3 regions of the Ruegeria sp. BHSA163 genome follow, and region 2 is predicted to be linked to each of the others. Evidence: riboswitches for the same ligand, from Rfam matches in the RefSeq annotation. Region 2 holds a riboswitch; each other region holds the start of a gene.

The links. Region 2 has a riboswitch for cobalamin ahead of AC2FNV_RS16750 (hypothetical protein). Riboswitches for the same ligand answer to the same signal wherever they lie in the genome.
Region 1: linked by a shared signal. The riboswitch ahead of AC2FNV_RS12470 (DUF1636 family protein) and the one ahead of AC2FNV_RS16750 (hypothetical protein) in region 2 are both predicted to bind cobalamin.
Region 3: linked by a shared signal. The riboswitch ahead of AC2FNV_RS07900 (metal ABC transporter ATP-binding protein) and the one ahead of AC2FNV_RS16750 (hypothetical protein) in region 2 are both predicted to bind cobalamin.

The regions. Positions count from the first base shown of each region.
Region 1 is NZ_JBXWSJ010000023.1:55,152-61,139, forward strand. It holds gene cobN (cobaltochelatase subunit CobN) at 1-1,902, opposite strand, end outside; gene cobW (cobalamin biosynthesis protein CobW) at 1,906-2,961, opposite strand; gene AC2FNV_RS12470 (DUF1636 family protein) at 2,965-3,348, opposite strand; cobalamin riboswitch at 3,433-3,640, opposite strand; gene AC2FNV_RS12475 (NAD(P)-dependent oxidoreductase) at 3,788-4,747, shown strand; gene AC2FNV_RS12480 (class I SAM-dependent methyltransferase) at 4,903-5,988, shown strand, end outside.
Region 2 is NZ_JBXWSJ010000038.1:27,609-41,171, reverse strand. It holds gene AC2FNV_RS16765 (bifunctional 2',3'-cyclic-nucleotide 2'-phosphodiesterase/3'-nucleotidase) at 1-1,149, shown strand, start outside; RNA gene ffs (signal recognition particle sRNA small type) at 1,189-1,287, shown strand; gene rsgA (ribosome small subunit-dependent GTPase A) at 1,464-2,492, shown strand; cobalamin riboswitch at 2,735-2,954, shown strand; gene AC2FNV_RS16750 (hypothetical protein) at 2,946-3,452, shown strand; gene AC2FNV_RS16745 (protein-tyrosine phosphatase family protein) at 3,455-3,958, opposite strand; gene AC2FNV_RS16740 (DNA polymerase III subunit gamma/tau) at 4,129-5,886, shown strand; gene AC2FNV_RS16735 (TauD/TfdA dioxygenase family protein) at 5,962-6,831, shown strand; gene AC2FNV_RS16730 (YbaB/EbfC family nucleoid-associated protein) at 6,972-7,316, shown strand; gene recR (recombination mediator RecR) at 7,372-7,965, shown strand; gene AC2FNV_RS16720 (DUF805 domain-containing protein) at 8,200-8,595, shown strand; gene AC2FNV_RS16715 (hypothetical protein) at 8,656-9,144, shown strand; gene AC2FNV_RS16710 (ribonuclease T2 family protein) at 9,141-9,770, opposite strand; gene AC2FNV_RS16705 (DUF1013 domain-containing protein) at 9,901-10,662, shown strand; gene AC2FNV_RS16700 (hypothetical protein) at 10,715-11,104, shown strand; gene AC2FNV_RS16695 (permease) at 11,143-12,174, opposite strand; gene AC2FNV_RS16690 (ArsR/SmtB family transcription factor) at 12,167-12,475, opposite strand; gene pdxR (MocR-like pyridoxine biosynthesis transcription factor PdxR) at 12,613-13,563, shown strand, end outside.
Region 3 is NZ_JBXWSJ010000012.1:53,260-59,247, forward strand. It holds gene AC2FNV_RS07890 (type I secretion system permease/ATPase) at 1-337, opposite strand, end outside; gene AC2FNV_RS07895 (SLC13 family permease) at 728-2,584, opposite strand; cobalamin riboswitch at 2,824-3,033, shown strand; gene AC2FNV_RS07900 (metal ABC transporter ATP-binding protein) at 3,381-4,139, shown strand; gene AC2FNV_RS07905 (metal ABC transporter permease) at 4,132-5,034, shown strand; gene AC2FNV_RS07910 (metal ABC transporter solute-binding protein, Zn/Mn family) at 5,031-5,930, shown strand.

The DNA.
Region 1 (5,988 bases), on a different contig from region 2:
CTCGTCGCGGATATCGGTCTGCAATCGGTCTCGGCGTTTGGGGTCAAGGCCGTCGGCGTTTGAAAACTCGTCTAACAGAGTTTCCAACCGCACCATCCGGTCTGGAGTGCTGCTTTGCTTCATAGGCGGCGGTATGTGACCTAACGTGACTGCACCGATCCGGCGTTTGGCCTGAGCAGCCTCACCGGGGTCATTGACGATGAAAGGATATATTACCGGTAGGTCACGGATTAACGCTTCGGGCCAACATTCTGCAGAAAGTGCCACCGACTTGCCGGGAAGCCACTCCAGTGTGCCATGTGCACCTATGTGAATCAGCGCATCGGCATTCAACCCACGCCGCAACCAAAGATAAAAGGCGACATATCCGTGCCGCGGTGTGCGGGAAAGATCGTGATATTCGTTATCCCGCAACTCCGGCGTTCCGCGCTCGGGTTGAAGGGCAACAACCGCTTTGCCACGTTGCAAAGCAGTAAAATGAAACGCACCATTAAAATATGCGGGGTCGTCTTCAGGTTTGCCCCAAACAGCTTCGAGGTCACCGCGTAGTTGATCGGGAAGGTCACTCAATGCCTCCTGATATTTTGTAAGGGGCCAAGAAATCCGGGCGTTCGGCAATGCATCTGCGATTTGTTCTACTGGTCCGGTCACATAACCGGCTGTCTTTAAATCTGACAGCATCACCTCGGCCGACGCCAATGCATCCAAGCCGACGGCATGAGCCATTTGCCAATCCTTGCCGGGGTAAGTGGATAGCACTAAAACGGGAACTTGCTCTGGTTTTGGTTTTTCGTTCAGCTTCAGCCAGCCGAAAACGCGGTCGACGATTGCTTCGATCCGTTCCGGTTCTGGCCGGTGCGCGAAGCGCGAATACTCCAAACTGGCGTCGCGTTTGCCTGGTTCTTTGAACGAGGCAATACCTGCCGAAATTCGTCCGTCTACCTCGGGCAGTACCACGTGCATGGCGAGGTCAGCAGGCGAAAGACCGCGTTCAGCTTCGGCCCAGGCCTTTCGGCGCGAAGTAGCGAGCGCAACTTGAAAAACTGGTACGTTGGCGGCGTCCAAAGGTGAGGTGCCCGAGGCGCCTCTGCCCGAAAATGACGTGGCATTTATTATGGCTGCCGGTTTTAGCGCCGAAACCGTATCACGCAGCCAATCGGCAGATGACGGCGCCTTTAATGACGGAGCGAATAAACCCAACGCTTCGAAACCGCGTGAACGCAAGCTGCGGATCAAGGCAGTCACAGGCGCTGTATCGGCTGAGGTCAGATAAGCGCGGTAGAATGTCACCAGAATTCGTCTCGGGTTTTCTGAAAACGCGTTGTCGGTCGAGATTACCCCTCGATCCGGGCACCATGCTCCACATTCAGGGATGGTTTTTGCGCCCATGACCGGCCCGGCATACAGGCCCGCTGCCAGCGCCATTTGCGCCAACGCTGCCTGCGCCGCAACTTCGCCGCCGGTATCACATAAATTCGTCAACCTGCGCAGTGTGGAAATAGGCAGTGTTGAATAGCCGTCCAGTCGGGTATCTTCGCGCCCGTCTGCTGGTAATACTGCCAGCGCCAGACCCTTGGCCTGTGCCAGCGCCAAAACTTGTTGTAGGCCATACGACCAGTAAGGAACGCCCCCTATCAATCGGACAAGTATGCCTTTGGCGCCCTCCAGCGTCTGTTCGATATAGGTGTCGACGGAAAGCGGGTGTTTCAATGCCGTTAGATTAGCCAGTCGCAGTGTCGGCATCCGACCATCAGGTCCGCCGCCACGATGCCAACCCGCCGCGAAAGCTCCCAGGTCGCTGTCAGAAAAAGATAAAACAACCAAATCTGCCGGGCTTTGGCCAAGATCGGTTGGGGTCTCTGTTTCTTCAAGCCCGTGGCTTTCGCGGAAGACGACGTGCATTTTTTACTCGGCTGGCTCGGCAACACCTACAAGAATGTTGCGAATTTCTGCTTCCTTGATGTCGTCATGTTCTCCGATAACCACCAAACGGGATCGGCGATCTTCGTCAGGTTTCCACGGGCGGTCAAATTGGTGACGCACGCGCGATCCGACTGCCTGAACCAACAAACGCATAGGTTTGCCGGTGACGGCCGCATAACCTTTGACGCGAAGGATATTCAACTCATTGGCCAGATGTTCTATCCTTGCGACCAGATCTGCTGGATCGCTCTGTTCAGGAAGATCGACGATAATGCTTTCAAAATCATCGTGTTCGTGATCATCGTGACCGTCATGATGCGATGGACGGGCATCCATATCATCTTCGGCTGCGGCTTCGAGACCAAGGACCACGCGCACATCTACTGCACCTTCGGCAACCTCGACAACAGGCAGGGAGCGCGGGGCTTCGGCTGCGATGATCGCGCGCGCCTTGGCTACGCCTTCGGGACCGGCCAGATCAGGTTTGGTTAGCAGGATAATGTCGGCGCACGAAATCTGATCCTCAAACACCTCGGACAGTGGCGTTTCATGGTCAATCGAGTCGTCTGCCATGCGCTGGGCATCCACGGCTTCGACATTTGGCGCAAACCGACCTGCAGCAACTGCTTCGGCATCCGCCAATGCAATTACCCCGTCAACGGTAATTTTTGACCGGATATCCGGCCAGTCAAACGCCTTTAGCAATGGCTTGGGCAATGCCAGCCCTGAGGTTTCAATCAGGATATGATCGGGGCGCGGCTCGAGCGCCATCAGCGCTTCGATAGTCGGGATGAAGTCGTCGGCCACAGTGCAGCAAATACAGCCATTGGCCAGTTCCATAATGTTTTCGGCTGGACAATCCGGAATGGCGCATGATTTCAGAATGTCACCGTCGACACCCACATCGCCAAACTCGTTCACCACAACAGCCAGACGCTTACCCTGAGGGTTCTGCATCAGATGGCGGACCAGTGTGGTCTTGCCTGAACCCAAAAAGCCAGTGATCACAGTAACGGGAAGTTTTTCTAGGTTGCTCATTTGTCAGGCTCCAATCGGTGGAATGCGGGCCGCACAGTTTTTGCGGAAATGTTCAGGACGTTCACGCCATTTGACCAAGCCGTCACCTGTGGCGAGGTACTTGGTGGCGCCATCGACAATCGTCTCAATATGATCAATTTCGTTCAGGTTCTCATAGACAAAGGTCCAACGTGTCGGTCCACCACGCAGGACGATGGAACACCCCTGATTACAATTTGAAAGGCACTCGACCGCCTTTAGTGTTACGCCAGAAGGCAAGTCGGCCTGCTTTAAAGCCCGATGGAGCACTGTTCCGGGGCGTTGGGTGTCATCCTCGATGGGAAGCCCGCGCCGACAAGTCGTGCAAACCAGCAGTTCGACTGGTGCGGTTTCTGTCACTTCTCTCATCCCCCTTCTGCGGTACGTGGGGGACGGGGTCTCATGCGGGCCACGCTGTTCGCAATGGTCCCGACACCGGAACACCCCGTCCGGTCTGGATTTCGGGCGCTGGCAGGTCTCCCGGCTTACGGATGTCAGAGGAGGCCTCTGGCAGGTGTCCCGCCTTCCCGGCCATTCGGGCCAGTGGCATTGGGCACCCTCTCCGGTCACGGTCGCGGGGGCGGCTGCGTTTGACGGTTTAACCCGCTGACGCATTCCCTTTTCATCTGCTGTTGCAGACACCAACGGATCGGACATGCGGCACCTGCAGGCGCCTTGTCAAGCGAGTCGCTTCACTGGATTGCATTGGGGGGTTAAAAACGACCTGCCAGCGTCGGTGGGCGGCACGACGTGCGCCACTGTCTCGTGCTGGCATGTCCGCAAGAGTGCGAGCATGGAGTGACGCTTTATGAAAGTTGGTTTCATCGGTCTTGGAAATGTGGGCGGAAAACTCTCGGGGTCGCTGCTGCGCAACGGCATCGATCTGACCGTGCATGACCTGAATTCGGATCTTGTCAGCGACTTCGTTGCCAAAGGAGCCAAGGCTGCAAAAGATCCGGCACAGATGATGCGTGATTGCGACGCAGTGATTACTTGCTTGCCGTCACCTGCTGCATCAGACGCGGTAATGCAAATGATGTTGCCTGAGGTCGGAAACGGTAAAATTTGGATGGAGATGTCCACAACCGACGAGGCCGAGGTCAAACGGCTTGGGGCCCTGGTTATCGACCGAGGAGGATCTGCCGTCGACTGTCCGGTTTCTGGCGGATGCCACCGAGCAGCCACGGGTAACATTTCTATCTTTGCAGGTTGCGACCGAGGTACGTTCGATCTGATTTTGCCCTTCCTAACGACAATGGGTAGACGTGTGCTGCACACTGGAGAGCTGGGGTCGGCCTCTGTATTGAAAGTTCTTACCAACTACCTCGCTACGGCGAACCTGATAACATGCGCCGAGGCATTGGTTACTGCGAAAGCTGCTGGGATGGACCTGAACACGACCTATGAGGCAATCAAGATTTCGTCGGGCACATCTTTTGTTCATGAAACCGAAAGTCAGGTCATTTTGAACGGTTCCCGTGATATCTCGTTCACGATGGATTTGGTCAAAAAAGACATTGGCCTGTTTCAGGACGTTGCCGATCGCGCGGGCGTTCCGCTTGAGATAAACCCGCTGATGATAAAAATTTTCGAAGACGGCATAGCGCGTTACGGCGACAGGGAATTATCACCCAATATCATACGGCGACTGGAGGAAGCGACTGGATTGGACATCCGAGCACCCGGTTTTCCCGCCGAGATGGAAGACGATGAACCAGAAGAGCCGGGTTATGAGGTGATCCCAGCCAACCGAGGAGCAGCTGGGTAACCAACCTCGAGCGATCTTAAGCAAGGTCGGGGGCATGGGCCAATTCGGATCACCGCGCTAATTCCGCCAACCACCATCCAGATTGGACAAAAACCAAGCTGTAATTTAAACACAAAATCAATAATCCGTGGGTGGTACAGGCAAGAGAGCAAAGAATGACGGATGAAACATTTCTCATCGTGACAACGATGAAGAATGAAGGGCCTTTCATGATCGATTGGGTGGCATACAACCGATCGATAGGCTTTGATGATATTCTGATCTTTACGAACGACTGCGACGATGGAACTGATGCGATTGCCGAGCGGATGCAGGAATTGGGTTGGGTCCATCACGAACGTAATCCGGTCGGTCCCAAGGAGAAACCGCAGACTGTTGCTTTTTCAAAGGCCAGAAGTCACTCCAGTTATCTTGCTTCGGATTGGATTCTAAGTCTGGACGTCGACGAATATATCAATGTTCGCGTGCCCGGAGGCGACATTCGCAGTTTTGTCGCGGCTAGCGGCGATGCAGATGCGATCTCGATGTGCTGGCGCATGTTTGGTCAAGGCGGTCAAAACGACTTTGTAAATCGCCCGGTGCCCGAGACTTTTTTCCGCGCGGCACCTGAAGACAAATACCCGCATCAAAGGGCGAAAGGCTTTAAAACGCTTTTCCGAAATAATGGGAAGTTCAATAGGTTTCGCGCCCATCGCCCGCGGATCGACGCGAAACACGCGATTGATCCCGACGCTCCTTATCAAGGTGTTCTTTGGCGCGACTCCGGTGGCAATCTGTTTCCTGCTGATCAGGTCAAGTGGCGCGCATGGCGTGGCTTCAGCCACGATTATGCACGTATTCATCACTATGCAGTTCGCAGTACCGATAGCTTTCTGGTTAAGCGTGATCGTGGCCGCACAAACCACATAAGCCAAGACCAGGGTTTGGAATACTGGAAAATGATGAACCACAACCATGTGGAGGACCGTTCTATCCTTGGCCATATGCCAAAAATGCACAAAATACGCGCGGAAATCATGAACGATGCCCGACTGGCTGAATTACATGATGATGCTTGCGCTTGGCATTTGTCTAAGGCCAAGAATCTCAGGGCCCGGTCGGATTGGGCTGATTTTGTTAATGTTTTGCAAAACACTGAGGTGGAAGCCAAGCCCGTGGCGAATCCGGTAACCGCGACCGTGCGACGGGGCAAGCGCGCCAAACAGCGAGAGCGAAAAGATGGTCTTCGACGCGAACTGTTG
Region 2 (13,563 bases):
ATCATAGCAGGGCACACGCACCTGACACTGCCGGGTCCTGGGCACGCGGGGTTAAAACACGTCGACCACGCAAGAGGTCTTGTACACGACAAACCCGTCGTTATGCCCGGATGGGCAGGATCACATTTGGGGATCATTGACCTATCCCTGAAACGGGATCAGAACAAAAAATGGCGGGTCGAAAATAGCAAGGCCGAACTAAGATCAATCCAATCGGACGTTGACGGATCCACAGTGGCGGAGGACGCAGAAATCTCGGCTTTTTTCGCGGCCGGCCATGTAGAGACCAAGGCACAGTCTGCCGAGCCGGTTGGACGAATTACGAAACCCCTGCACAGCTATTTCTCTTATTGTGGGTCCGACAGGAGCCTGAGTCTTTTGGCCGAGGCACAGGCCGCAGCTGTGAAGCCGTTTCTAGCCAACACGCAATTTGCGGATATTCCGGTACTCTCAGCAGTCGCACCAGCCAAATTCGGTGGCAGGGCAGGACCACGATACTACACCGATGTGCCTGCCGGTGAAATTTCGATGCGCCATGTTGCGGACATTCACGTTTTTCCAAACGAACTTCGCGCCGTCCTTGCAAACGGGGCACAGATTCTGGACTGGCTTGAAATGTCTGCAGGCTTGTTCAGTCAGCTATCAAAAGACGGCCCCCATCTTTTGACTAATCCACATTGGACGGGTCATAACTTTGACATCCTTTACGGAGCGACCTGGCAAATCGACCTCTCAAAACCTGCCCGTTTTAACTGTGACGGTAGCCTGGTAGACGCTGCTAATTCACGCATTCTCGACGCAAGCTTCAATGGCACGCCAATCACGGAGGATCAGATTTTTGTCGTCGTTTTAAACAACTATCGGGCAAATGGTGGTGGCGACTTTCCAGTTGCGAAAAACCCGCGACTGATTTCTTTGCCATCGCTTCGCATTCAGGATGCACTGCGTGATTATCTGGCCGGGAATTTGCAGCCAACCCTATTGGCCGAAACAGTAAAACCGTTCTCTTTTGCCCCTATGGGCAGCAGAACTGCAATCCTCAAAACCGGGCCTAATGCGCGGAATTACATTGATGAACTTGCAGAGTACCGACCGATTGATTTGGGACTTGATGACGAAGGCTTTATGCAAGTCCAACTCACGCTGTGATGGGTTGCCATTTTATGTCCTGACACTTATATCACACGGTGAGAGGTTGGCGCGGGCGAGCGCCTCGCCAACCTGGTCAGGTCCGGAAGGAAGCAGCCACAACGAGCCCCGCTTGGGTCGATGTCCAGCCTCTCACTCTCGAACGTGTATCGCGCGTAAATTCTATCAGCGGCAGGAGGGCCTTTATGATTGTAGCAATGACCCTTCGGGCTGATGGTTTCTGAGAACACACAAACTGATCATTGCCTGAACACACGACCTGAGGATGCGCGTTCGCCATCCCTTGGCCTTTTGACCTGAAAACAGGCAGAACAATGGTTTTTTCACTTTCGGACCTTGGATGGTCCTCTCATTTTGCCGCACAACACGCGGTTGATGCCTCACTGAATCCATATCGTATTTCAGCGGTTCATCGAGATCGCCTTATAGGCCTATCGCCTGAGGGCGAGGTGCCTTTAACGACCCCAAATCAGTCGACCGGAGATTTTGCTGTCGGCGACTGGGTACTGGCCGATGAACATGGTCGCATTCAGCGTTTGTTGGAACGTCGCAGCCTGCTTCAAAGACGTGCAGCTGGTACAAATGCCAAGTCACAGTTAATTGCAGCAAATGTCGACGTCTTGTTCATCGTCAGCTCTTGCAACGCTGATTTCAACCTGCCTCGGCTCGAACGATATCTGGCGCTGGCACATCAGGCGGGATGTTATCCTGTGATTGTCTTAACCAAGGCCGATACCTGCAAGGACGTAGCAGACTATAGTTCGCGTGCTGAAAGCCTGGCTCCATTCATAACTGTCTTGAGTGTAAATGCGCTGGATGCGGCTGATATCCAACATCTTCTGTCATGGTGCCCAACGGGTCAGACTGGCGCTCTGGTCGGGTCCTCGGGCGTTGGAAAGACGACGCTGGCAAACGGGATGACCGGTCAGTCCAACACAACGGCTGGTATCCGCGAAGATGATGCGCGAGGACGGCACACAACGACCTCGCGCGCCCTTATCAAGATGCGAAACGGCGGATGGCTTATCGATACACCTGGAATGCGGGCATTGCGGTTGCTCAATGCCGAAGAGGGTGTAGATGAAGTGTTTTCGGAGGTTATCGACCTCGCGAGAGCGTGCCGATTTTCTGATTGCCAACATTTGTCAGAACCCGGTTGCGCCATTCAGGCAGCTATCACCGCGGGAGAATTGGATGCCGCACGGCTTGATCGTTGGCGCAAGTTGCGACGTGAGGAATTGCACAATTCAGAATCCGTCGCGCAAGCCCGCGCTCGAGACAAGGCATTCGGCAAAATGGTAAGGTCCGTTATGCTGGACAAGAAGGCACAAAAGCGGATTTAAAATTTGGGCGCCGCGCAACCGGCGCCCAATATTCATGCCGGTATCATCCGGGGACAAACAGCTGCATTTCCATATGCAACGACCACTAGGTGTTCGACCTATCGTAATCCGAAGTCTAAAGGTTCCAACTGAGTGAACCGATAAAACCCTATGTTTGGATTTACCTTGCGTTTTTCTCCCTGAGTTTGAGCCTTAAGCTCACACTCCAGAATACAGCAAGCTTGACTTGGGTGTGGTTTGGCCATTAGCCGTTGGCTGATGGTTTCCCTGCCCTCGATTGAGGACGGGATTAAAAGGGAACACGGTGCGACCTTCCTGGGATACCGGAATGGTTCAAGTCCGAGACTGCCCCCGCAACTGTAAGCGGAAAGCGATGCCGAGATACCACTGGCCAACAGGCTGGGAAGGTCGGCAAAGCGACGACCCGCAAGTCAGGAGACCTGCCATCAAAAAATGAAACCGAAACTCGGGCGGGGCGTCCGGTTGGGGTCAGACCGTGATACGCGGGTCTTCCCGAACAAAGCCCATCGTCCAATGTGCGGAGGGCACATCATGATCTGGAACACGAAAACACATCGATTTACGGCCACGATTTGCCATCGCACGGGCACCGCGTGCCCTGCGATGGCACGCACGGGCCGTGAGCTGGCTAAGTCCATCTTAGCCTCGGGACGGAGTGCAACGCGCGATATCGAAATCGAAGGCAGCGTTGAACTGGCGTATTGCAAAAACGGATGCACCGCAAAGTTTCGTGCACGGGTGGACGAAGTGCGCCTTTATTGCGGAGTGGAAACTGACACCCAAATGGATCTGTTAGATACCTTTGCCGAGCTAATGTTTGGGACAGATTTTGGTATCCTGCCATCTAGTGCGACATACAATCCCCCATGCGCCATGCTCCAGGCGCTAACGATATCTGAAATAGATGTGGCTGAACCAGATTACTGTGCGATCCTCTAGGGCTATTGCGCCGCGAAAACGACAGCCGGCGCTGTCGCCCAATGCATTTGGTCATCAGTCTCAACCGCACAGGGGCGAAGGGCCCTTAATCGCGTCAGCGCCGTATCGGGATTTTCGCCGCATTCGACCATTAATCGGAGTACGACCATTCCCGAACGACCGCACCCGCCGCGGCAATGAACCAAGACGCGACCACCGCCGGAGAGCGCTTGCCGCGCTGATGCGCTGGCAACACCCCAGCGTTTGCGGATTTCCGCCGATGGTGCCCCAAAATCCTCGACCGGAAGGTGAACCCAACGGCTGGCGCGGCTTTGTACGTCGCGTCCAAAGTCGCGAGCGCCGTCCATGATCATCTCAACTTCAGTCGCCATCGAGATCACAAGACCCGGACGCCAGCCGGAAATCATCTCAAGATCACCGGAATAATCACCATTCCGCCCAGGCATTGAGGTTAGCGCAAGTGTGCCACCGCCCACTTGCAACGCATGAATCACCATTTGAGACATCTTGCCGTTCCCCCCGAAACGTTACCCAGTAAGTCTTACGCGTGACATCAGACTCGGTGATTTTAACTCTGCCAGCGCAGTTTCCAAAACAAAATCCTGCTTACCCGCTGTGGACGCGGACGACAGGGGCCTCTACGCTGCGGTCTGAATACGAATCCGCGAAAGCAGACATGACCGACACGCCCAGCCCCGCCTATCAGGTTCTCGCCCGAAAATATCGTCCCGAAACCTTTGCCGATCTGGTGGGGCAGGACGCTATGGTTCGGACGCTAAAGAACGCGTTTGCAGCAGACAGGATCGCGCAGGCTTTTATCATGACCGGTATTCGAGGCACCGGTAAGACGACAACAGCCAGAATAATAGCCAAGGGCATGAACTGTATCGGCCCTGACGGCGAAGGCGGACCAACGACTGAACCATGCGGTCAATGCGAACATTGCATAGCGATAATGGAAGGCCGCCATGTTGACGTCATGGAGATGGATGCCGCCAGCCGCACGGGTGTGAACGATATCCGAGAAATCATCGACAGCGTACGTTACCGCGCAGCGAGCGCGCGCTATAAGATTTATATAATCGACGAAGTTCACATGCTGTCGACCAGCGCTTTTAACGCGCTGCTCAAGACTCTGGAAGAACCGCCCGAGCATGTGAAATTCATCTTTGCCACGACGGAAATCCGAAAGGTCCCGGTGACCGTCCTGTCGCGATGCCAACGGTTTGACCTACGTCGGATCGAGCCCGAGGATATGATCGCACTTCTCCGCCGGATCGCGGCGGCGGAAGACACTAAAATCGCAGATGACGCACTGGCGCTGATTACCCGCGCAGCCGAAGGATCAGCCCGCGATGCGACCTCTTTGCTGGATCAGGCAATTTCGCACGGTGCCGGCGAAACCACCGCAGACCAGGTTCGTGCCATGCTGGGCTTGGCTGACAGGGGTCGCGTGTTGGACCTGATGGATATGATCTTGCGGGGCGACGCCGCAGGTGCGTTAACGGAATTGAGCGCACAGTATGCTGAGGGCGCAGATCCATTGGCGGTACTGCGTGATTTAGCCGAAATAACACATTGGGTTTCTGTTGTGAAAATCACACCAGACGCGGCGGAGGACCCAACTGTTTCCCCGGATGAGCGGGCACGCGGTCAAGATATGGCCTCAACGCTGCCTATGCGCGTCCTGACCCGAATGTGGCAGATGTTGCTTAAAGCGTTGGAGGAAGTGTCCGCAGCGCCAAACAGTATGATGGCTGCGGAAATGGCAATCATTCGTCTTACGCACGTTGCCGATCTTCCCAGCCCGGAAGAGCTGGTGAAACGTCTGCAAGATGCGCCGACGCCGCCACCCGGCGGCCCGGGCGGCGGTATTCCGAATGGAGGCCAAAGTGTTACTACAACGCATGTGTCGGCCCCTGCGTCATATGCCGCCACGCCACGTGGAAGCGCCGGCGCACCGACGGCTGCTTTGGCCCAAGACACTCAAACCGCGCTGGCGCGGTATCCGACGTTCGACCATGTTGTCGAACTGATCCGTTCTAACCGCGACGTAAAGTTACTGGTCGAAGTCGAGAACGGCATACGCCTTGTTTCATACCAGCCTGGTCGGATCGAGTTCACACCGGCCGATAAAGCACCCTCTGACTTGGCTGCCCGGCTGGGTTCGGCTTTGCAGCGCTGGACTGGAAATCGTTGGGCCGTCTCAATCGTATCGGAGGGAGAGGCCCCTACAATTGCGGAACTTCGCGACACTGCTGACTTAGCCTTGCGTAATCAGGCAGAGCAACACCCGATGGTTCAAGCGGTTCTGGCGCATTTCCCAAAGGCTCGGATCACCAATATTGAAACACCAGAACAAAAGGCAGCCCAAGTCGAGACCGAAGCTCTGCCAGAGGTGGAAGACGAATGGGACCCGTTCGAAGAAGACTAACTTTGACTCGATCAAAGCGGAAAGCCCCACAACGTGTCGCTCATGCTGTGGTTAGGCATGTGACGGAGGAACCTAATGCACTCGACCCCGCTGCACCCCAAATTCGGACTCACTATCCATGACGTCGACCTCAGGGAAGTTGACAAGGGCAATCTTTATCCTGAAATCCGAAGAGCTTTCGAAACGCATTCCGCACTATTGTTTCCGGCGCAATCCCTGACCGATGACGATCATATTCGATTGGGAGAGCTGTTTGGTCCGCTGGAAAACCGCGAAGCAATGGCTGCCGGGCGCGACGTTTCGTTTCACGTTCCCGAGCTTACAAATCAAACCAAGTCTGGCGTACGGGCGAAGGATGATCTCAGATTGCTGGATTTGCAGGCCAACATGTTGTGGCATACCGACAGCACTTTTTTACCGGTGCCTGCCCTTATCAACATTCTGACGGCTCATGTCGTTCCACCCTCTGGCGGGGAAACCGAAATTGCATCGACTCGCGCCGCATGGTCTGAGATGCCCGAGCATTTGAAATCCGTTCTACAGGATGCTGTCATCTGGCACCGCTTGTCACACTCTCGTTCCAAGATATCGACCGATCTTGCCGCATTACCGAACATGACACGTTGGCCCGATCGACCGTGGCGCGCTGTCTGGCCAAACCCAGTAACCGGTGAGGAAGCCTTGTTTATCGCATCGCACGCCTTTGCGATCGAAGGTATGGGCCATGAAGAAAGCCAAGAGATACTGGACGAGGCGATCGCCTTTTGTACGCAGCCTGATTACGTTTACTCGCACAAATGGAATGTGGGCGACGTGCTGATTTGGGACGAGCGCGCTACACTCCACCGAGGGCGCCCCTGGGATTACGGCTATCCACGAACTCTTCGCTCGATATGTTGTTCCGTCACCGATGACGATGGGTTAGACAGGGTGCGCATCGTCTGAGCCCCGCCCTGGGATATTACTGAAGTTGTTGGTGAGGACTTGACAATGATAGTGGCGCCCAACGCATGTAACTGTCCCCCCTTGTACCACGCGTGCACCGCTCGTATTTAGGCGGGAAACCAATTTTCTGGAGAAGTGCAATGCTCAAAGGACTCGGCGGCTTGGGCGATATGGCCAAGATGATGAAATCCGCACAGGACCTGCAAACCAAAATGACTGAAATGCAGGACGAGTTGAATAACATAATTGTCGTAGGTGAGTCAGGTGCGGGACTTGTTAAAGCAACCGCATCAGCCAAGGGAGAGCTGAAAAGCCTGGATATCGATCCGTCGATCTTCAATGGCGACGACAAAGAAGTGGTCGAGGACCTGATCCTTGCCGCAATCAAGGACGCCCAATCAAAAGCTGCCCAGCGATCACAGGAAGAAATGGGCAAGTTAACAGAAAGCATGGGCCTTCCGAAAGACATCAAACTGCCCTTTTAATAACCGAACCCATCTACCCAACGAGGCGCATTTCTAAAGAAGTGCAGGACAGGCCGTGAGCTCAAATAGCGATATCGATAACTTGATCGACCTGATGGCTAAGCTTCCTGGTCTTGGCCCTCGCTCGGCCCGACGCGCCGTTCTGCACCTGATCCGCAAACGCGCCCTTTTACTGACGCCACTTTCGGATGCCATGCAACAGGTGGCCGCTACAGCGCGCGAATGTTTAAACTGCGGCAATGTCGGCACGACGGACGTCTGTGAAATTTGCGACAGTGAGGCCCGAGCAACCGGAGAACTTTGCGTAGTCGAGGATGTGGCCGACCTTTGGGCGATGGAACGCGCCGGAGTTTTTAAGGGCCGTTACCACGTTCTAGGCGGCACCTTGTCTGCATTGGACGGTGTCGGCCCAGACGAGCTGCGGATTCCGCGCCTTAAGGATCGCGTCATCGCGGAAGGGATTCGCGAGGTCATCCTGGCGCTTAATGCAACTGTCGATGGGCAAACAACTGCCCACTACATTGCCGATCAGTTGGAAGGCCAGGTACGCCTGACGTCATTGGCGCAAGGTGTGCCAATTGGCGGTGAACTTGATTATCTGGATGATGGCACGATTACCGCCGCTCTGCGGGCGCGAAAAGAAATTTGAAAAACTTAATCCCTTTAGGATTGTGGCCAGCAATTTTGATGGTCTCTATTGCCACGATCGAACAAGATTCTTTTTGATATTTGAATAAAAGACCTTAACCCAGATTCTGTGATATAGGGGATCACACCTGTAACTGGATACGAATGAAAGCTAATTTGAGTTCGGCCATTCAGACGGGCAGCTGCATTAGTTGCCGTCCGGAAACAAATTTAGGGAGATTAGGCAGTGGAAAATATGGTGTCGGCGGTCCAGAAGGTTTTTTCCAACTACGCGACATTTTCAGGACGCGCATCTAGGTCGGAATATTGGTGGTGGTTCCTTGCACTACTTATTTTCATGCTGATCCTGGGCGTACTGGACGCATTCGTCATAGCCCCTCTTTTAGGCTTTCAGGCGGGCGACGAAAACGCCGGGCAGCCGCTCTCACTTTTAGCGAGCCTTGCGGTACTGCTACCAAATTTGGCAGTCGGCGCACGTCGATTACATGATACGGATCGTTCAGGCTGGTGGTTGCTTATTGGCCTGATTCCTTTGATTGGGTTTCTCATCCTCATCTACTTTTTTGTTCAACCCAGCGACGCTGAGGCAAACAGGTTTGGAGAAGCGCCCTCGTGGCCGCCGTCGATATAATCATGAACAAAAGGTCAACTTAAACCGGTAAGTTTCGCCAGAACCGACCCAGGAGTTCCAATGAACCGCATTCTAGCCCTCACTTTCGCCGCCTTCACGGCAACCGCGGCCTTTTCACAAGAATTGATAGACAAAGGTTTTGTCCAAGGCTGGAACATCATGATGGATCCAGCCTTGGGCAATGGATGTCTGATCCAGACCGTATATCAGGATCTATCGGTCGTTCGGTTGGGTTATGATGCTCTGGGCAATCGTGGGTATTTCACCGTTTACAATAAGGCGTGGGGCGAAATCGAACCCGGTAAAAGCTATCCGATCCGGTTCGAGCTGGATGGCAAAAGTTTTGACGCCACTGCAATAGGTTTTAGGCAAGACCGCGTACCGGGTGCGACTGTGTTCTTCACTGACCGGAATTTTGTCAACGCTATCGCGCAAAACAAAACCATGACCGTCTATAACCCTTTAGGTGAGGTGGTGATGGCCATCGATCTGAACGGAACAGCCAAAGCGCTGGAATACGCGCGGGACTGCCAGAACCGTAAACTTTAGCGAATCGGATCAAACAAAGCGTCTTCCGCTGAGCAATCTCTGATCACATCGCGTCCGCAAGGCACTGGTTCAAGCGCGCGCGAAAGACACAGGCGAACTTCTTCGATGTAACCCTGCTTGCAAGTGATTGTGATCATGTCCCGCGACAGATCTGGGTTTGCTTCAACGAACGCGTCTTCAACAACCGAGGCGGGCAATCTGACAGACTTGTCAAGTTTTCGAAACACCTCGGGACGTTTCACGCTGTCGTAGGCCCGTCTTGAAAGAGCAAAGTAATCAGGCGCACTAAGGCCCGAGCACGTGCCATGTTTTTTCCATTGATGCCACGCCAGCCCGGAACTTCCCTGTATATCAGACATCGCACGGGTCATTCGGCGCGAAGGTTGTGCTTCGGTGGTACGGCAGAAAGAAGGCCAACCTTGATTATACTGCGGCCAGAGGCCGTGCAGAATCCACCCATAATCGTGCCGGACATCACATTGGTCTGATCCCCGCGCATCGCCTTCGCGTGCGCACCAATTCGGCAACCAGCTGAGTGATAGTACGTAGTAGTCAAACTCACCCGCTGTTTCACTATCGGCATACGCGGTCATTGCGCTGAACACCCAAAGAACCAACCAACGCATTCGCCTCTTCCCTTCTTGCCTTGCGGCGACTATATACAGCCCAAGTTCCCCGACAACGGAAACCTGCCCCAAGACCACGGGGCCGCCGAATTCCGGCGACGGGATAGATGTATGTATAGGAGATGGGCTGATGGCAAAACCCCTGATGGCCAAGGCAACAGCAGTATGGCTGGTGGATAATACCACGATCAGCTTCAAGCAGATCGCGGATTTCGTGGGCATGCACGAGTTAGAGGTGCAGGGTATCGCCGATGGTGACGTTGCAGCAGGTGTTAAAGGTTTCGATCCGATCGCCAACAACCAGCTCACACAGGATGAGATCGAAGCGGCGCAGAGTGATCCTTTGCATAAACTGAAACTCAAGTTTAATCCGGCCGCAACTGGCGAAGAAAAACGGCGCGGACCCCGCTATACGCCATTGTCCAAGCGGCAGGATCGTCCGAACTCGATTCTTTGGTTGGTCAAGTTTCACCCCGAACTTAGCGACGGACAAATCGCCAAGCTCGTGGGAACCACGAAACCGACGATCCAATCGATCCGCGAGCGGACGCACTGGAACATAACGAATATGCAGCCAATTGATCCCGTTGCACTGGGGCTATGTAAGCAGTCCGAGCTGGACGCAATCGTTCAAAAGGCCGCCGCCAAGAAGGCAGCCGAAGGCGGTGTAATGAGCGACGATGAGCGGCGCAAACTGGTTTCAACTGAACAGTCGCTCGAAATGGAAAATGCGCCCAAGATACCAACCGCGATCGAAGGTTTGGAGACCTTTTCGCTGTCTGAAGAGCCAGAAAGCAAGGAAGAAGAGGAACCCATTGTGGACGCGGACAGCTTCTTCAACCTTCCAAAAGGAAGTGGCGAAGAAGAAAATGAAGACGACTTGCGCCAATGATCTTAGTAGCCCCGACGCAGCATAGTCGGGGCGCTTGTTCCCGGGAAACACCATGCTGAATGCACTGTCCGCTATTTTTGGACCACACCGCGCAGTATCAATCTACGTATTTCTCAAGACAAAGGGTCTGGCCATTCTGGGCGGTTTGATCATGATCGCGCTGGTCACCAGTCTGTTTGTACTCGGTGACGATGGCGAACACGAGCACGACTCATTCCTGACGGTCGCGGTTCTGTCCGCAACCTCTATCAATGGCGATTTGAAAAACGGGGTAATCGCATCGGTTCGTTTGCCAGACGGTTCCGCGACTTCGATCACATCAACAGACGGGCTTATCTCGCAATCTGTCGGGACCAGTGCTTGTGTGGAAAAACGTGTCTTCGTGAAAAGTGGCGAGGCCCGCTATCGTTTGAAATTGCCACAGCTTTGCGAGGCAAGCTAACGGCAAACCGCCCGCTAATGTCAGCGGGCGGTTTTCTTTTACAACGTTTGGAACAAAATACCTGTTACGATCGCACCGGAAACGCCTAAGCCGAGATAGGTTGCGAATACCCGTGGTCTGACGAGCGACCAAACAGCCGCCATTGCTGGTATCGAGCTAACGGCACCAGCGACCATGAAGGACATCGCCGCGCCTGCGCTCATGCCTTGTTCCATCAGCCCGGCCAGTAGCGGCGGTGCGACGTACGAGTTCAGATATGCAGGCATTCCAACCAGTGCTGCGATCACGATGGGCACGACGCCTTCTCCACCTACAACACGCGCGATTAGGTCTGCTGGCACATAGCTGACAAGCAACGCCTCGAGTACATAGGCCAATGCCAACCATTTCAGCAAAAATACGCCATTGTGCACGAACTCGGAACGGAATCGGGCGCGGCGCTCGGGCTGCTGCCAGAAACGCCAAACCGGCCTATCATCCTGCTTGGGTCCGCAACCGCAGCAACCTGCTGGTTTGTATTCACGCAGTGGTTGGGCAAATGCGCCATTGCGCATCAGGAACCGAACGGTAAAGCCGCCGAACAAGCCAAGTGCCACCGCTGCAATTGCCTTTCCGATTGCGAAAGGCCAACCCAATGCACCAGCCGTGATTAATAATGTCGGCGGATCTATCAGCGGAGAGCTGAGCCAAAATGCCATCACGGCCGAGAGCGGTGCCCCAAGCGCTAGAAGGCCGGCGATGAAGGGGATTACTTCGCAAGAACAAAACGGAGCCAACCCACCGAACAATGCAGCCAGCAGGATCATCCGGGTTTCGCGCCCTTCAAAAGCGCGCTCAACCATAACCTCGGCCCCGGTGGCCTTTAGGTAAGACAAGAGCAAAACGGCAAACAAAATGTATTGGCCCGTATGGGCCAGCGCCTTGGCGGCAAACGTGACCACGTCGACCCAGTTATCTGGGTCAAGTAGGGCGACTGCCATCAAAAGCGCAACGATCAACGCCCAAGGCGTTTTTATCATCTCAAGGATGGCTTTTGGTGCCATCTTTGGATTTTGAGTCAATTCAGCCATCGTTTGCAGCCTTCCCGATTTCGTCCGCACAACATTCGCTCAGGATAAATTGTGCCAGTTTTCTAAGTTCGTCGAAATTGGCGCGATTTATAGTACTCCGCCCTATTTTTTCTTGCTCGACAACACCGCCCGCGGACAGAAACCGCAGGTGATGTGCAAGGGTCGAAGGCGCAATATCAGTCCGGTTTTGGATTTCACCGACTGTCAACCCTGATTCCCCGGCACGAACCAGCGTTTTCAGAACCTTTAGCCGGGCTTCTGAACCCATTGCAGAAAACCCAGCTGCTGCCGCTTCCCACATATATTATCTCCATAAAACTAATTTACTAGTTATATGAACTTTTCAGAAGCATAGGTCAACCAAAAAATTAATAGACAAAGCTCGCGCTAACTTATGTCCAGATTGCCCCCTGGTTAAGTCCAGCTTATAACTTGGTAATGGCCATCTCAGTCGACACATTTTTTCTAGAACCGAACGGGCAGGGCACGTTGCAAGCCCGAATTCAACAAATGATTGCCGAAGGCATTCTGTCAGGTCGATTCCATGTGGGCGAAAAACTACCCTCATCGCGAAATCTGGCGTCTCATCTGGGTGTCAGTCGGATCACAGTGACATTGGCCTACACAGAATTACTGGCCAATGATTATCTGACAGCAAAAGACCGCTCGGGGTACTACGTGTCACAGAATGCGCCTGTACCTCCGCAATACACGCCTGTTCAACGCGGCGCTGAAACTGTTAACTGGAACGCCGCCCTTGCACGTCGATTTTCAGAGGGGGATTTCCTTCAGAAACCCAGTAACTGGCAGGAATATCTTTATCCATTCATCTACGGTCAAGCCGACAGAACTCTGTTCGATCACGCCAATTGGCGATTGTGCGCCGTACGTGCACTAGGGCACAAGGACTTTGACTCACTCACCGGAGATTATGTCGACCGGGACGACCCACTGCTGGTCGAATTTATTGCCCGGCACACATTGCCACGACGCGGGATTTCGGCACGACCAGAGGAAATTTTAATCACACTTGGCGCGCAGAATGCGTTGTGGCTCGCTTCACGCGTTCTTTTGAACCGCAATAGCAAAGCAGCTATCGAGGATCCATGTTATTACGCCCTTCGCGATCTCTTGAACCATGCCGAATGTGAATTGGCGCCGATAAGTGTGGATCAGCGAGGTTTGCCGCCCGATGCGATCCCCGAGGATACCGACGTCATCTTCACCACACCAAGCCATCAGTGCCCAACCACCGCGACTATGCCAATCGACAGACGCAACGCTTTGCTGGCACGGGCGCGCGAATTGGATGCCGTCATAGTAGAAGATGATTACGAGTTTGAAATGGCATTTTTGGGCGCGCCGTCTCCGGCATTGAAATCTATCGAC
Region 3 (5,988 bases), on a different contig from region 2:
CCGACCGGGCTTGCGGGTATAATGCACGCCGCATGGTCGCCTCGAAAACCCTTTCATCCAAAGAAGATTGAAAGCGGGCGCCGAAACGTGCCACGATACGTCCCCGGGCAAAGTCCAGCATCGCCATCAACCCGTAAAGCAGAGCGACCAACAGGAACAAAGCCGCCAAGGTTTCAACCGAGCGGGATCCCAGAACGCGATCATAGACCTGCAGCATGAACAACGGACCCGTCAGCATCAAAAGGTTCACAAAAACGCTGAACAAAAAGGCCAGGGAAAGGAAAGCCATCCCCTGATTGCGCGCCTTGCGCAGCTCGTTCAGAGAAGGAGCAGACATTCGGTTCTTCGATTTCACGAGCTGACGCCCTCAGTTGTACATCGGTAAATGCGTTAAAAGCCAAACGGGTAACGAAAACCGGACGGCTGCCCGCTGTTTGCCCGCTATATATCCACACGTTGATTTTTGAACAACGGGCGTTTCAATCTTAACGTTGAGTTTAGGCGGAATTTGCGTGCTGCCACAAGCAAGATCATGCCGAACTGTCTGCATGCCCTTAACCTGATTGAAGCCACTTCGCTTATTTCAACAGTCGAATGCGACACCTAATTTGCGTTACCGATGAGGAAATAGACAAGACAATCCCGATGCCGCATCTCGGCTATAGCCCAAGGCGTTCGCGATTGGTTTGAATTAACTTTGAAAGTTCTGTCTTTCTCGCTGACAGCCTTAGAACAGCAGATTGAGCATCAAAAGCGATACCACAAGAAACAAAATCGTCATTACTCCGCCTGACCGAACGAAGTCCATGACCTTATAACCTGCCGGTCCCATAATCAGAGCATTAACCTGGTGGGTCGGGATAATGAAGCTGTTTGAAGTTGAAATCGCTACGGTCAATGCAAAGAGCGCTGGATTAGCACCTGCAGCCATGGCGATTGAGACCGCCAAGGGAACGAGCAATACTGTTGCTCCTACATTTGACATCACAAGTGAAAATGCAGTGGCCAATATAGCGACACCTGCCTGAAGCGACCATATCGGCCACCCATCCAACAAGATCATGATCTGCTGAGCTATCCAAGCGGCAGTCCCTGTATTTTGAACCGCCTGCCCAAGTGGTATCAGGCAGGCGAGCAGGAAAACCGTGTTCCAACCAACTGCGCGATAGGCTTCGTCAACACTCAAGACCTTTGTCAGCATCATTCCGGCCGCGCCCGTCAAAAGGCACAGCGATAGACGAACGTCGGTAAACAATATCAACGAAAGTGAAATGACAAAGAAAGCAAGAGCCCAACCAACCTTCTGCGGTCGCAACTCGTCCTGCGGAAAGTCGGATGTCACGACAACAAAATCCGGATCCCGAGTTATTCGCATCAGGTTGTCCCATCGGGTATGGGCAACCAACATGTCGCCGGCATGAAATTTCTCAAGGCCGATTTGAGTGGATTCGTGCGTATCGGTTTCTACGTGGCTAAGCGTCTCCTCCCCCCGATGTATCGCAAGTAGCGACATGCCATAAGTCTTCCTGAACAACAGTTCGCGAGGACACTTCCCGATCAGTTTGCTGTCAGGCGTTATCACCACTTCGGCAATACCTGCATTTGTGGGTGCAAATTCTTCGACAAATACATCCAGCTCTGGAAGGACTTTCAACCCGAATTTACGGGCGAATTCTTCAACTACCCATCGGCGGCCAATAATCGCTAACCTGCAAGGCGCGGCTATCTCAGCAGTCAGAACTTGCACCATAGATGTTTTACCACGGTAAAAAGTCGAAATGATGTAAAGATGGTTTTCGTGGTTTATGTCAGCAAGGATTTGGCCAACCAAAGGACTGTTTGCTGGAACGATGACTTCGAAAACGTCTGCTTTCAGACCATACACACGTTGTAAGTATTCCTGTGTGCCTTGTCCTGTTCCAGTATTATCCGAGCCGGTATCGTCAGGTAAAACCCAGCGGCCCAACAGCATAAAATAAAAAATTCCCGTCAGGATCAGTACGGCACCGACCGGCGTCACTGAAAACAAGCCAAACGGTTGCATTTTCTGATCGTCCGGCAATCCTTCGTTTGCGGTAAGGATCAAGTCGTTTAACAGGATAAGCGGCGAAGAACCCACCATTGTCATGGTGCCACCCAATATTGCGCAGAATCCCATGGGCATTAGCAAGCGGGACAAAGCGATGCCGGACCTGGACGAGATGCGGCTGACCACCGGCAGGAACAACGCCGCGGCACCAACGTTCTGCATAAATGACGAAATGACCCCTACAGTGCCGGACACGATCGGCAGAACCCGGCTTTCAGACGTGCCGCCGTATTTCAATATGACAGACGCGACCCGGTTCATAATACCTGTCTTGTCTAATCCAGCGCCCACAATCATGACTGCGATAATTGAGATCACGGCGTTTGATGCAAACCCATCAAAAAGGTGCGGAACGTTTGCAAGATTCTCCAACCCGGGCGCATAGCTAAGGAGGCCGATCAGAACGAGGACCAATATAGCGGAGAGGTCAATTCGTACTACTTCCGAAACAAACAGGAAAACGGTGAAGGCCAGCAGAGCACATACCACCCCCATTTCAAAAGAAAACGTCAATTGTTCCACTAAAACCACCCGGATAACGAATTTGGAGGGTTAGAAGAAAGTTAAGGCACTAGCTGTCATTTTGTCATTACCTTTCACAAAAAAGCAAAAATCTGGAAAAAGTTTCAGATCGCCCACAGTATAAAAATGACAGATTTACGGGGTAAACCGATCGAAATCTTTAACGTGGCCATTCGAAGAAACTTTAGGCCTTGGCGAATCAAACCAATTCGTGTTCTGTCGCCCGGATGGTTCCCGACCGCATTTGTCGGTTTGGGATAAAAGGGAACACGGTGCGGGCCCGCTTTAGTGTCCAAATCCGAGACTGCCCCCGCAACTGTAGGCGGTGAGCAACCCGAGATCGTCCACTGGGCTTGGCCTGGGAAGGATCGGGAAAGCGATGACCCGTAAGTCAGGAGACCTGCCATCATAAGTGGAATCAACCTGGGCGGGGTGACCCAGAGGGGGGCTAAGATGTTCACAGCGGTTAATGCCGTCCAAAGAGCTGAATTTGTTTCACCTGTCCAATCGACAGCTGAAAAGCGTGCTTGCATTTCAAACCCACTTTTTAGAACACGCGAGACCGAGCGGTTACTTTCTATGTCCTCTGCGAAAGGCGCATTTCGGTCTACCTTTTCAGAATGGTTCAATGACTAATGCGGCGCGTGAAAGAACTTAAATCTGACGGGGCCAAGAGCCGCTGCCTCACCGAATTCAGCGTTGTGAACTTGATCATAGGCGCGTTGTTATTTTCGGCCATGCTTTGGTCCGCGATTTTCGCGGTGCTTTGATGTCTACAGTCCTGCAACTCCGAAATCTTTCGCTCGGCTACCGCGATCTGACTCTGTTTCGCCGTCTATCAATGGATATCGAATGTGGCACGACGCTGGCTGTTCTGGGTTCCAACGGATCGGGTAAAAGTACCTTTGTCAAAATGCTACTTGGTTTGATGGAACCACTGTCTGGAAACCTTAAGTGGCCCATGGGTAAACCGCGTGAAATCGGTTATTTGGCGCAGATGACGGAATTCGACCGGCGGTTTCCCTTGCGTGTTCGCGATCTTGCGGCAATGGGATCTTGGCGCGGATTTGGCCTTCGCTCAGGGTTGAACAACGCGTCCCGGGTTCGGGTGGAAACTGCGCTGGACGAGGTCGGTGTACTCGACATCGCGGATCGACCTCTGCACATGCTATCCGGAGGCCAGCTTCAGCGAACCCTGTTCGCGCGTGTGATCATGCAGGACGCGCCGCTGATACTGTTGGACGAACCATTTGCAGCGGTCGACCAAAGCACCGAGGCTCATTTGCTTTGGATAATCCGTCGATGGCAAGAAGAAGGGCGCGCTGTGGTATTGGTCGTTCACGATCTCTCATCTGTGCTGGACCATTGTAGCCACGCGCTGCTGCTGGGTAGGCAAGAGGCAACACACGGCACAGTAAACGATGTACTTACGCCTGACCGTTTAGTCGCTCAGGGCTATCTCTCGGAAAGTCAGGCATCTTGGATGTTCCGTAGTGCGCCTTCGATAGTGGAGCCCGCGAATGCTTGATCTTTTGACTGAGATGTGGAGCTTCACCTTTATGCGTCGTGCATTTGTTGCGACAACGGTTCTATCCGCATCGGTTGCCCCGGTTGGTGCATTTCTTGTACTGCGGCGCCTGTCGCTTGCTGGCGAAGCGATGGCTCATGCAATCACTCCGGGAATTGTAATTGGTTTCGTGACAACTGGCCTTTCAGTTATGTCACTGCTGATCGGCGGTCTAATCGCAGGTGTTGGCGTTGCTATTTTGACAGCTTTTTTGGCACGCAGAACGATACTACGCAGCGACGCTAGTCTTGCCTCACTTTACCTTATCGCACTGGCGGTCGGAATTTTCATATTGTCCGCGGCCGGTTCTGCTGTTCCTTTAAAAAGTTTTCTCTTTGGTTCAATTCTGGGTATCGACGATGCATCTTTGATACTCGTCGGCGGAGTGGCGACCGTGACTTTGATTTCCTTCGCCATTCTTTTGCGCCCGCTTATCGTAAGCACATGTGATCCTGTTTTCTTTGAGGCGCGGACACGGCGACCTTGGTTGACCGAGCAGGGGTTCATGTTGCTTTTGGTCCTGAACCTGCTGGCAGCATTCAAAACTCTGGGTACATTAATGGCCGTTGGCCTGATGATTCTGCCTGCTACAGCAGCCCGTTATTGGGCCAACACAATCACAGGGCAACTGGTTCTGGGATTTGTTTTCGCCCTGTCCAGTTGCTGGATCGGGCTGACATTGTCCTATTTGTTTCCGGAAACCCCGTCAGGCCCGGCAATAGTCCTGGTTTCAGGCTGTTTTTTCTTGGTGTCAGCCGTATTTGGTCCACTCGGTTTTGGGAGACGAATGCGCAAATCGGCAGTTTCCAAAGAAGTTCCTCTGGCGCAAATTCAACAAGAAGAGAGAGCAAGATGACTCTTACTAAGTCCCTTTATGCCGGCGTAGTCTCGGCTTGCTTCGCATTGGTCGCATGGCCGGTGCCCGCTGATGAAGACGACATTAAGATAGTTGCCAGTTTCTCTATACTTGGTGACATGGTCGAACAGGTGGTGGGCGATCTAGCCACTGTCACAACAATCGTAGGTCCCGACGCCGACGCACATGTTTATCAGCCTTCAGTTGCTGACGCTCGCGCCGTGGCCGAGGCAGACATCATCTTTGTCAACGGCTTGGGATTTGAGACATGGTCTGACACACTGATCTCAGAATCTGGTACCGAAGCGGCCGTTCACGTCGCCACAGATGGTATAACTCCGATTAAAGTTGACGGTGAAACCGACCCTCACGCGTGGAACTCGCTTTCCAACGGTGTAATCTACGTGACCAACGTTGCGGCAGCTGTGCAAAAGGCATTGCCAGAGCACGCCGATGAGATTGGCGCCAATGCTGACGCTTACATCGCTAAGCTAACGGCGTTGGATACCGAAACGAAATCGAAATTGGCCAACCTTCCTGAAAATCGTCGAACGGTTGTGACGGCGCACGACGCGTTCGGCTATCTTGCAGATGCATACGGTCTGACTTTCCTCGCACCTGTGGGCATCGATACCGAAGCGGAACCATCGGCCAAAGAACTTGCCACACTGATCGATCAGTTGAAGGCAGAAGGCGCTGCTGCGTTGTTTGTAGAAAACATCACCAGCCCTGTATTGGTGCGGCAGATTTCAGAGGAAACTGGAATTGCGATTGGCGGACGACTGTTTTCCGATGCGCTTTCTGAACGTGGTGGCCCGGCCACAAGTTATCTTGCAATGTTTCAACATAACTTGGGAATACTTCTGGATTCATTGGCGCGCGAACCTGCCACCTAGGGGAATTCTTAGACCTTGATGGTGCCACACGCGCTGTGACAGGAATCTGTTGGTCAAT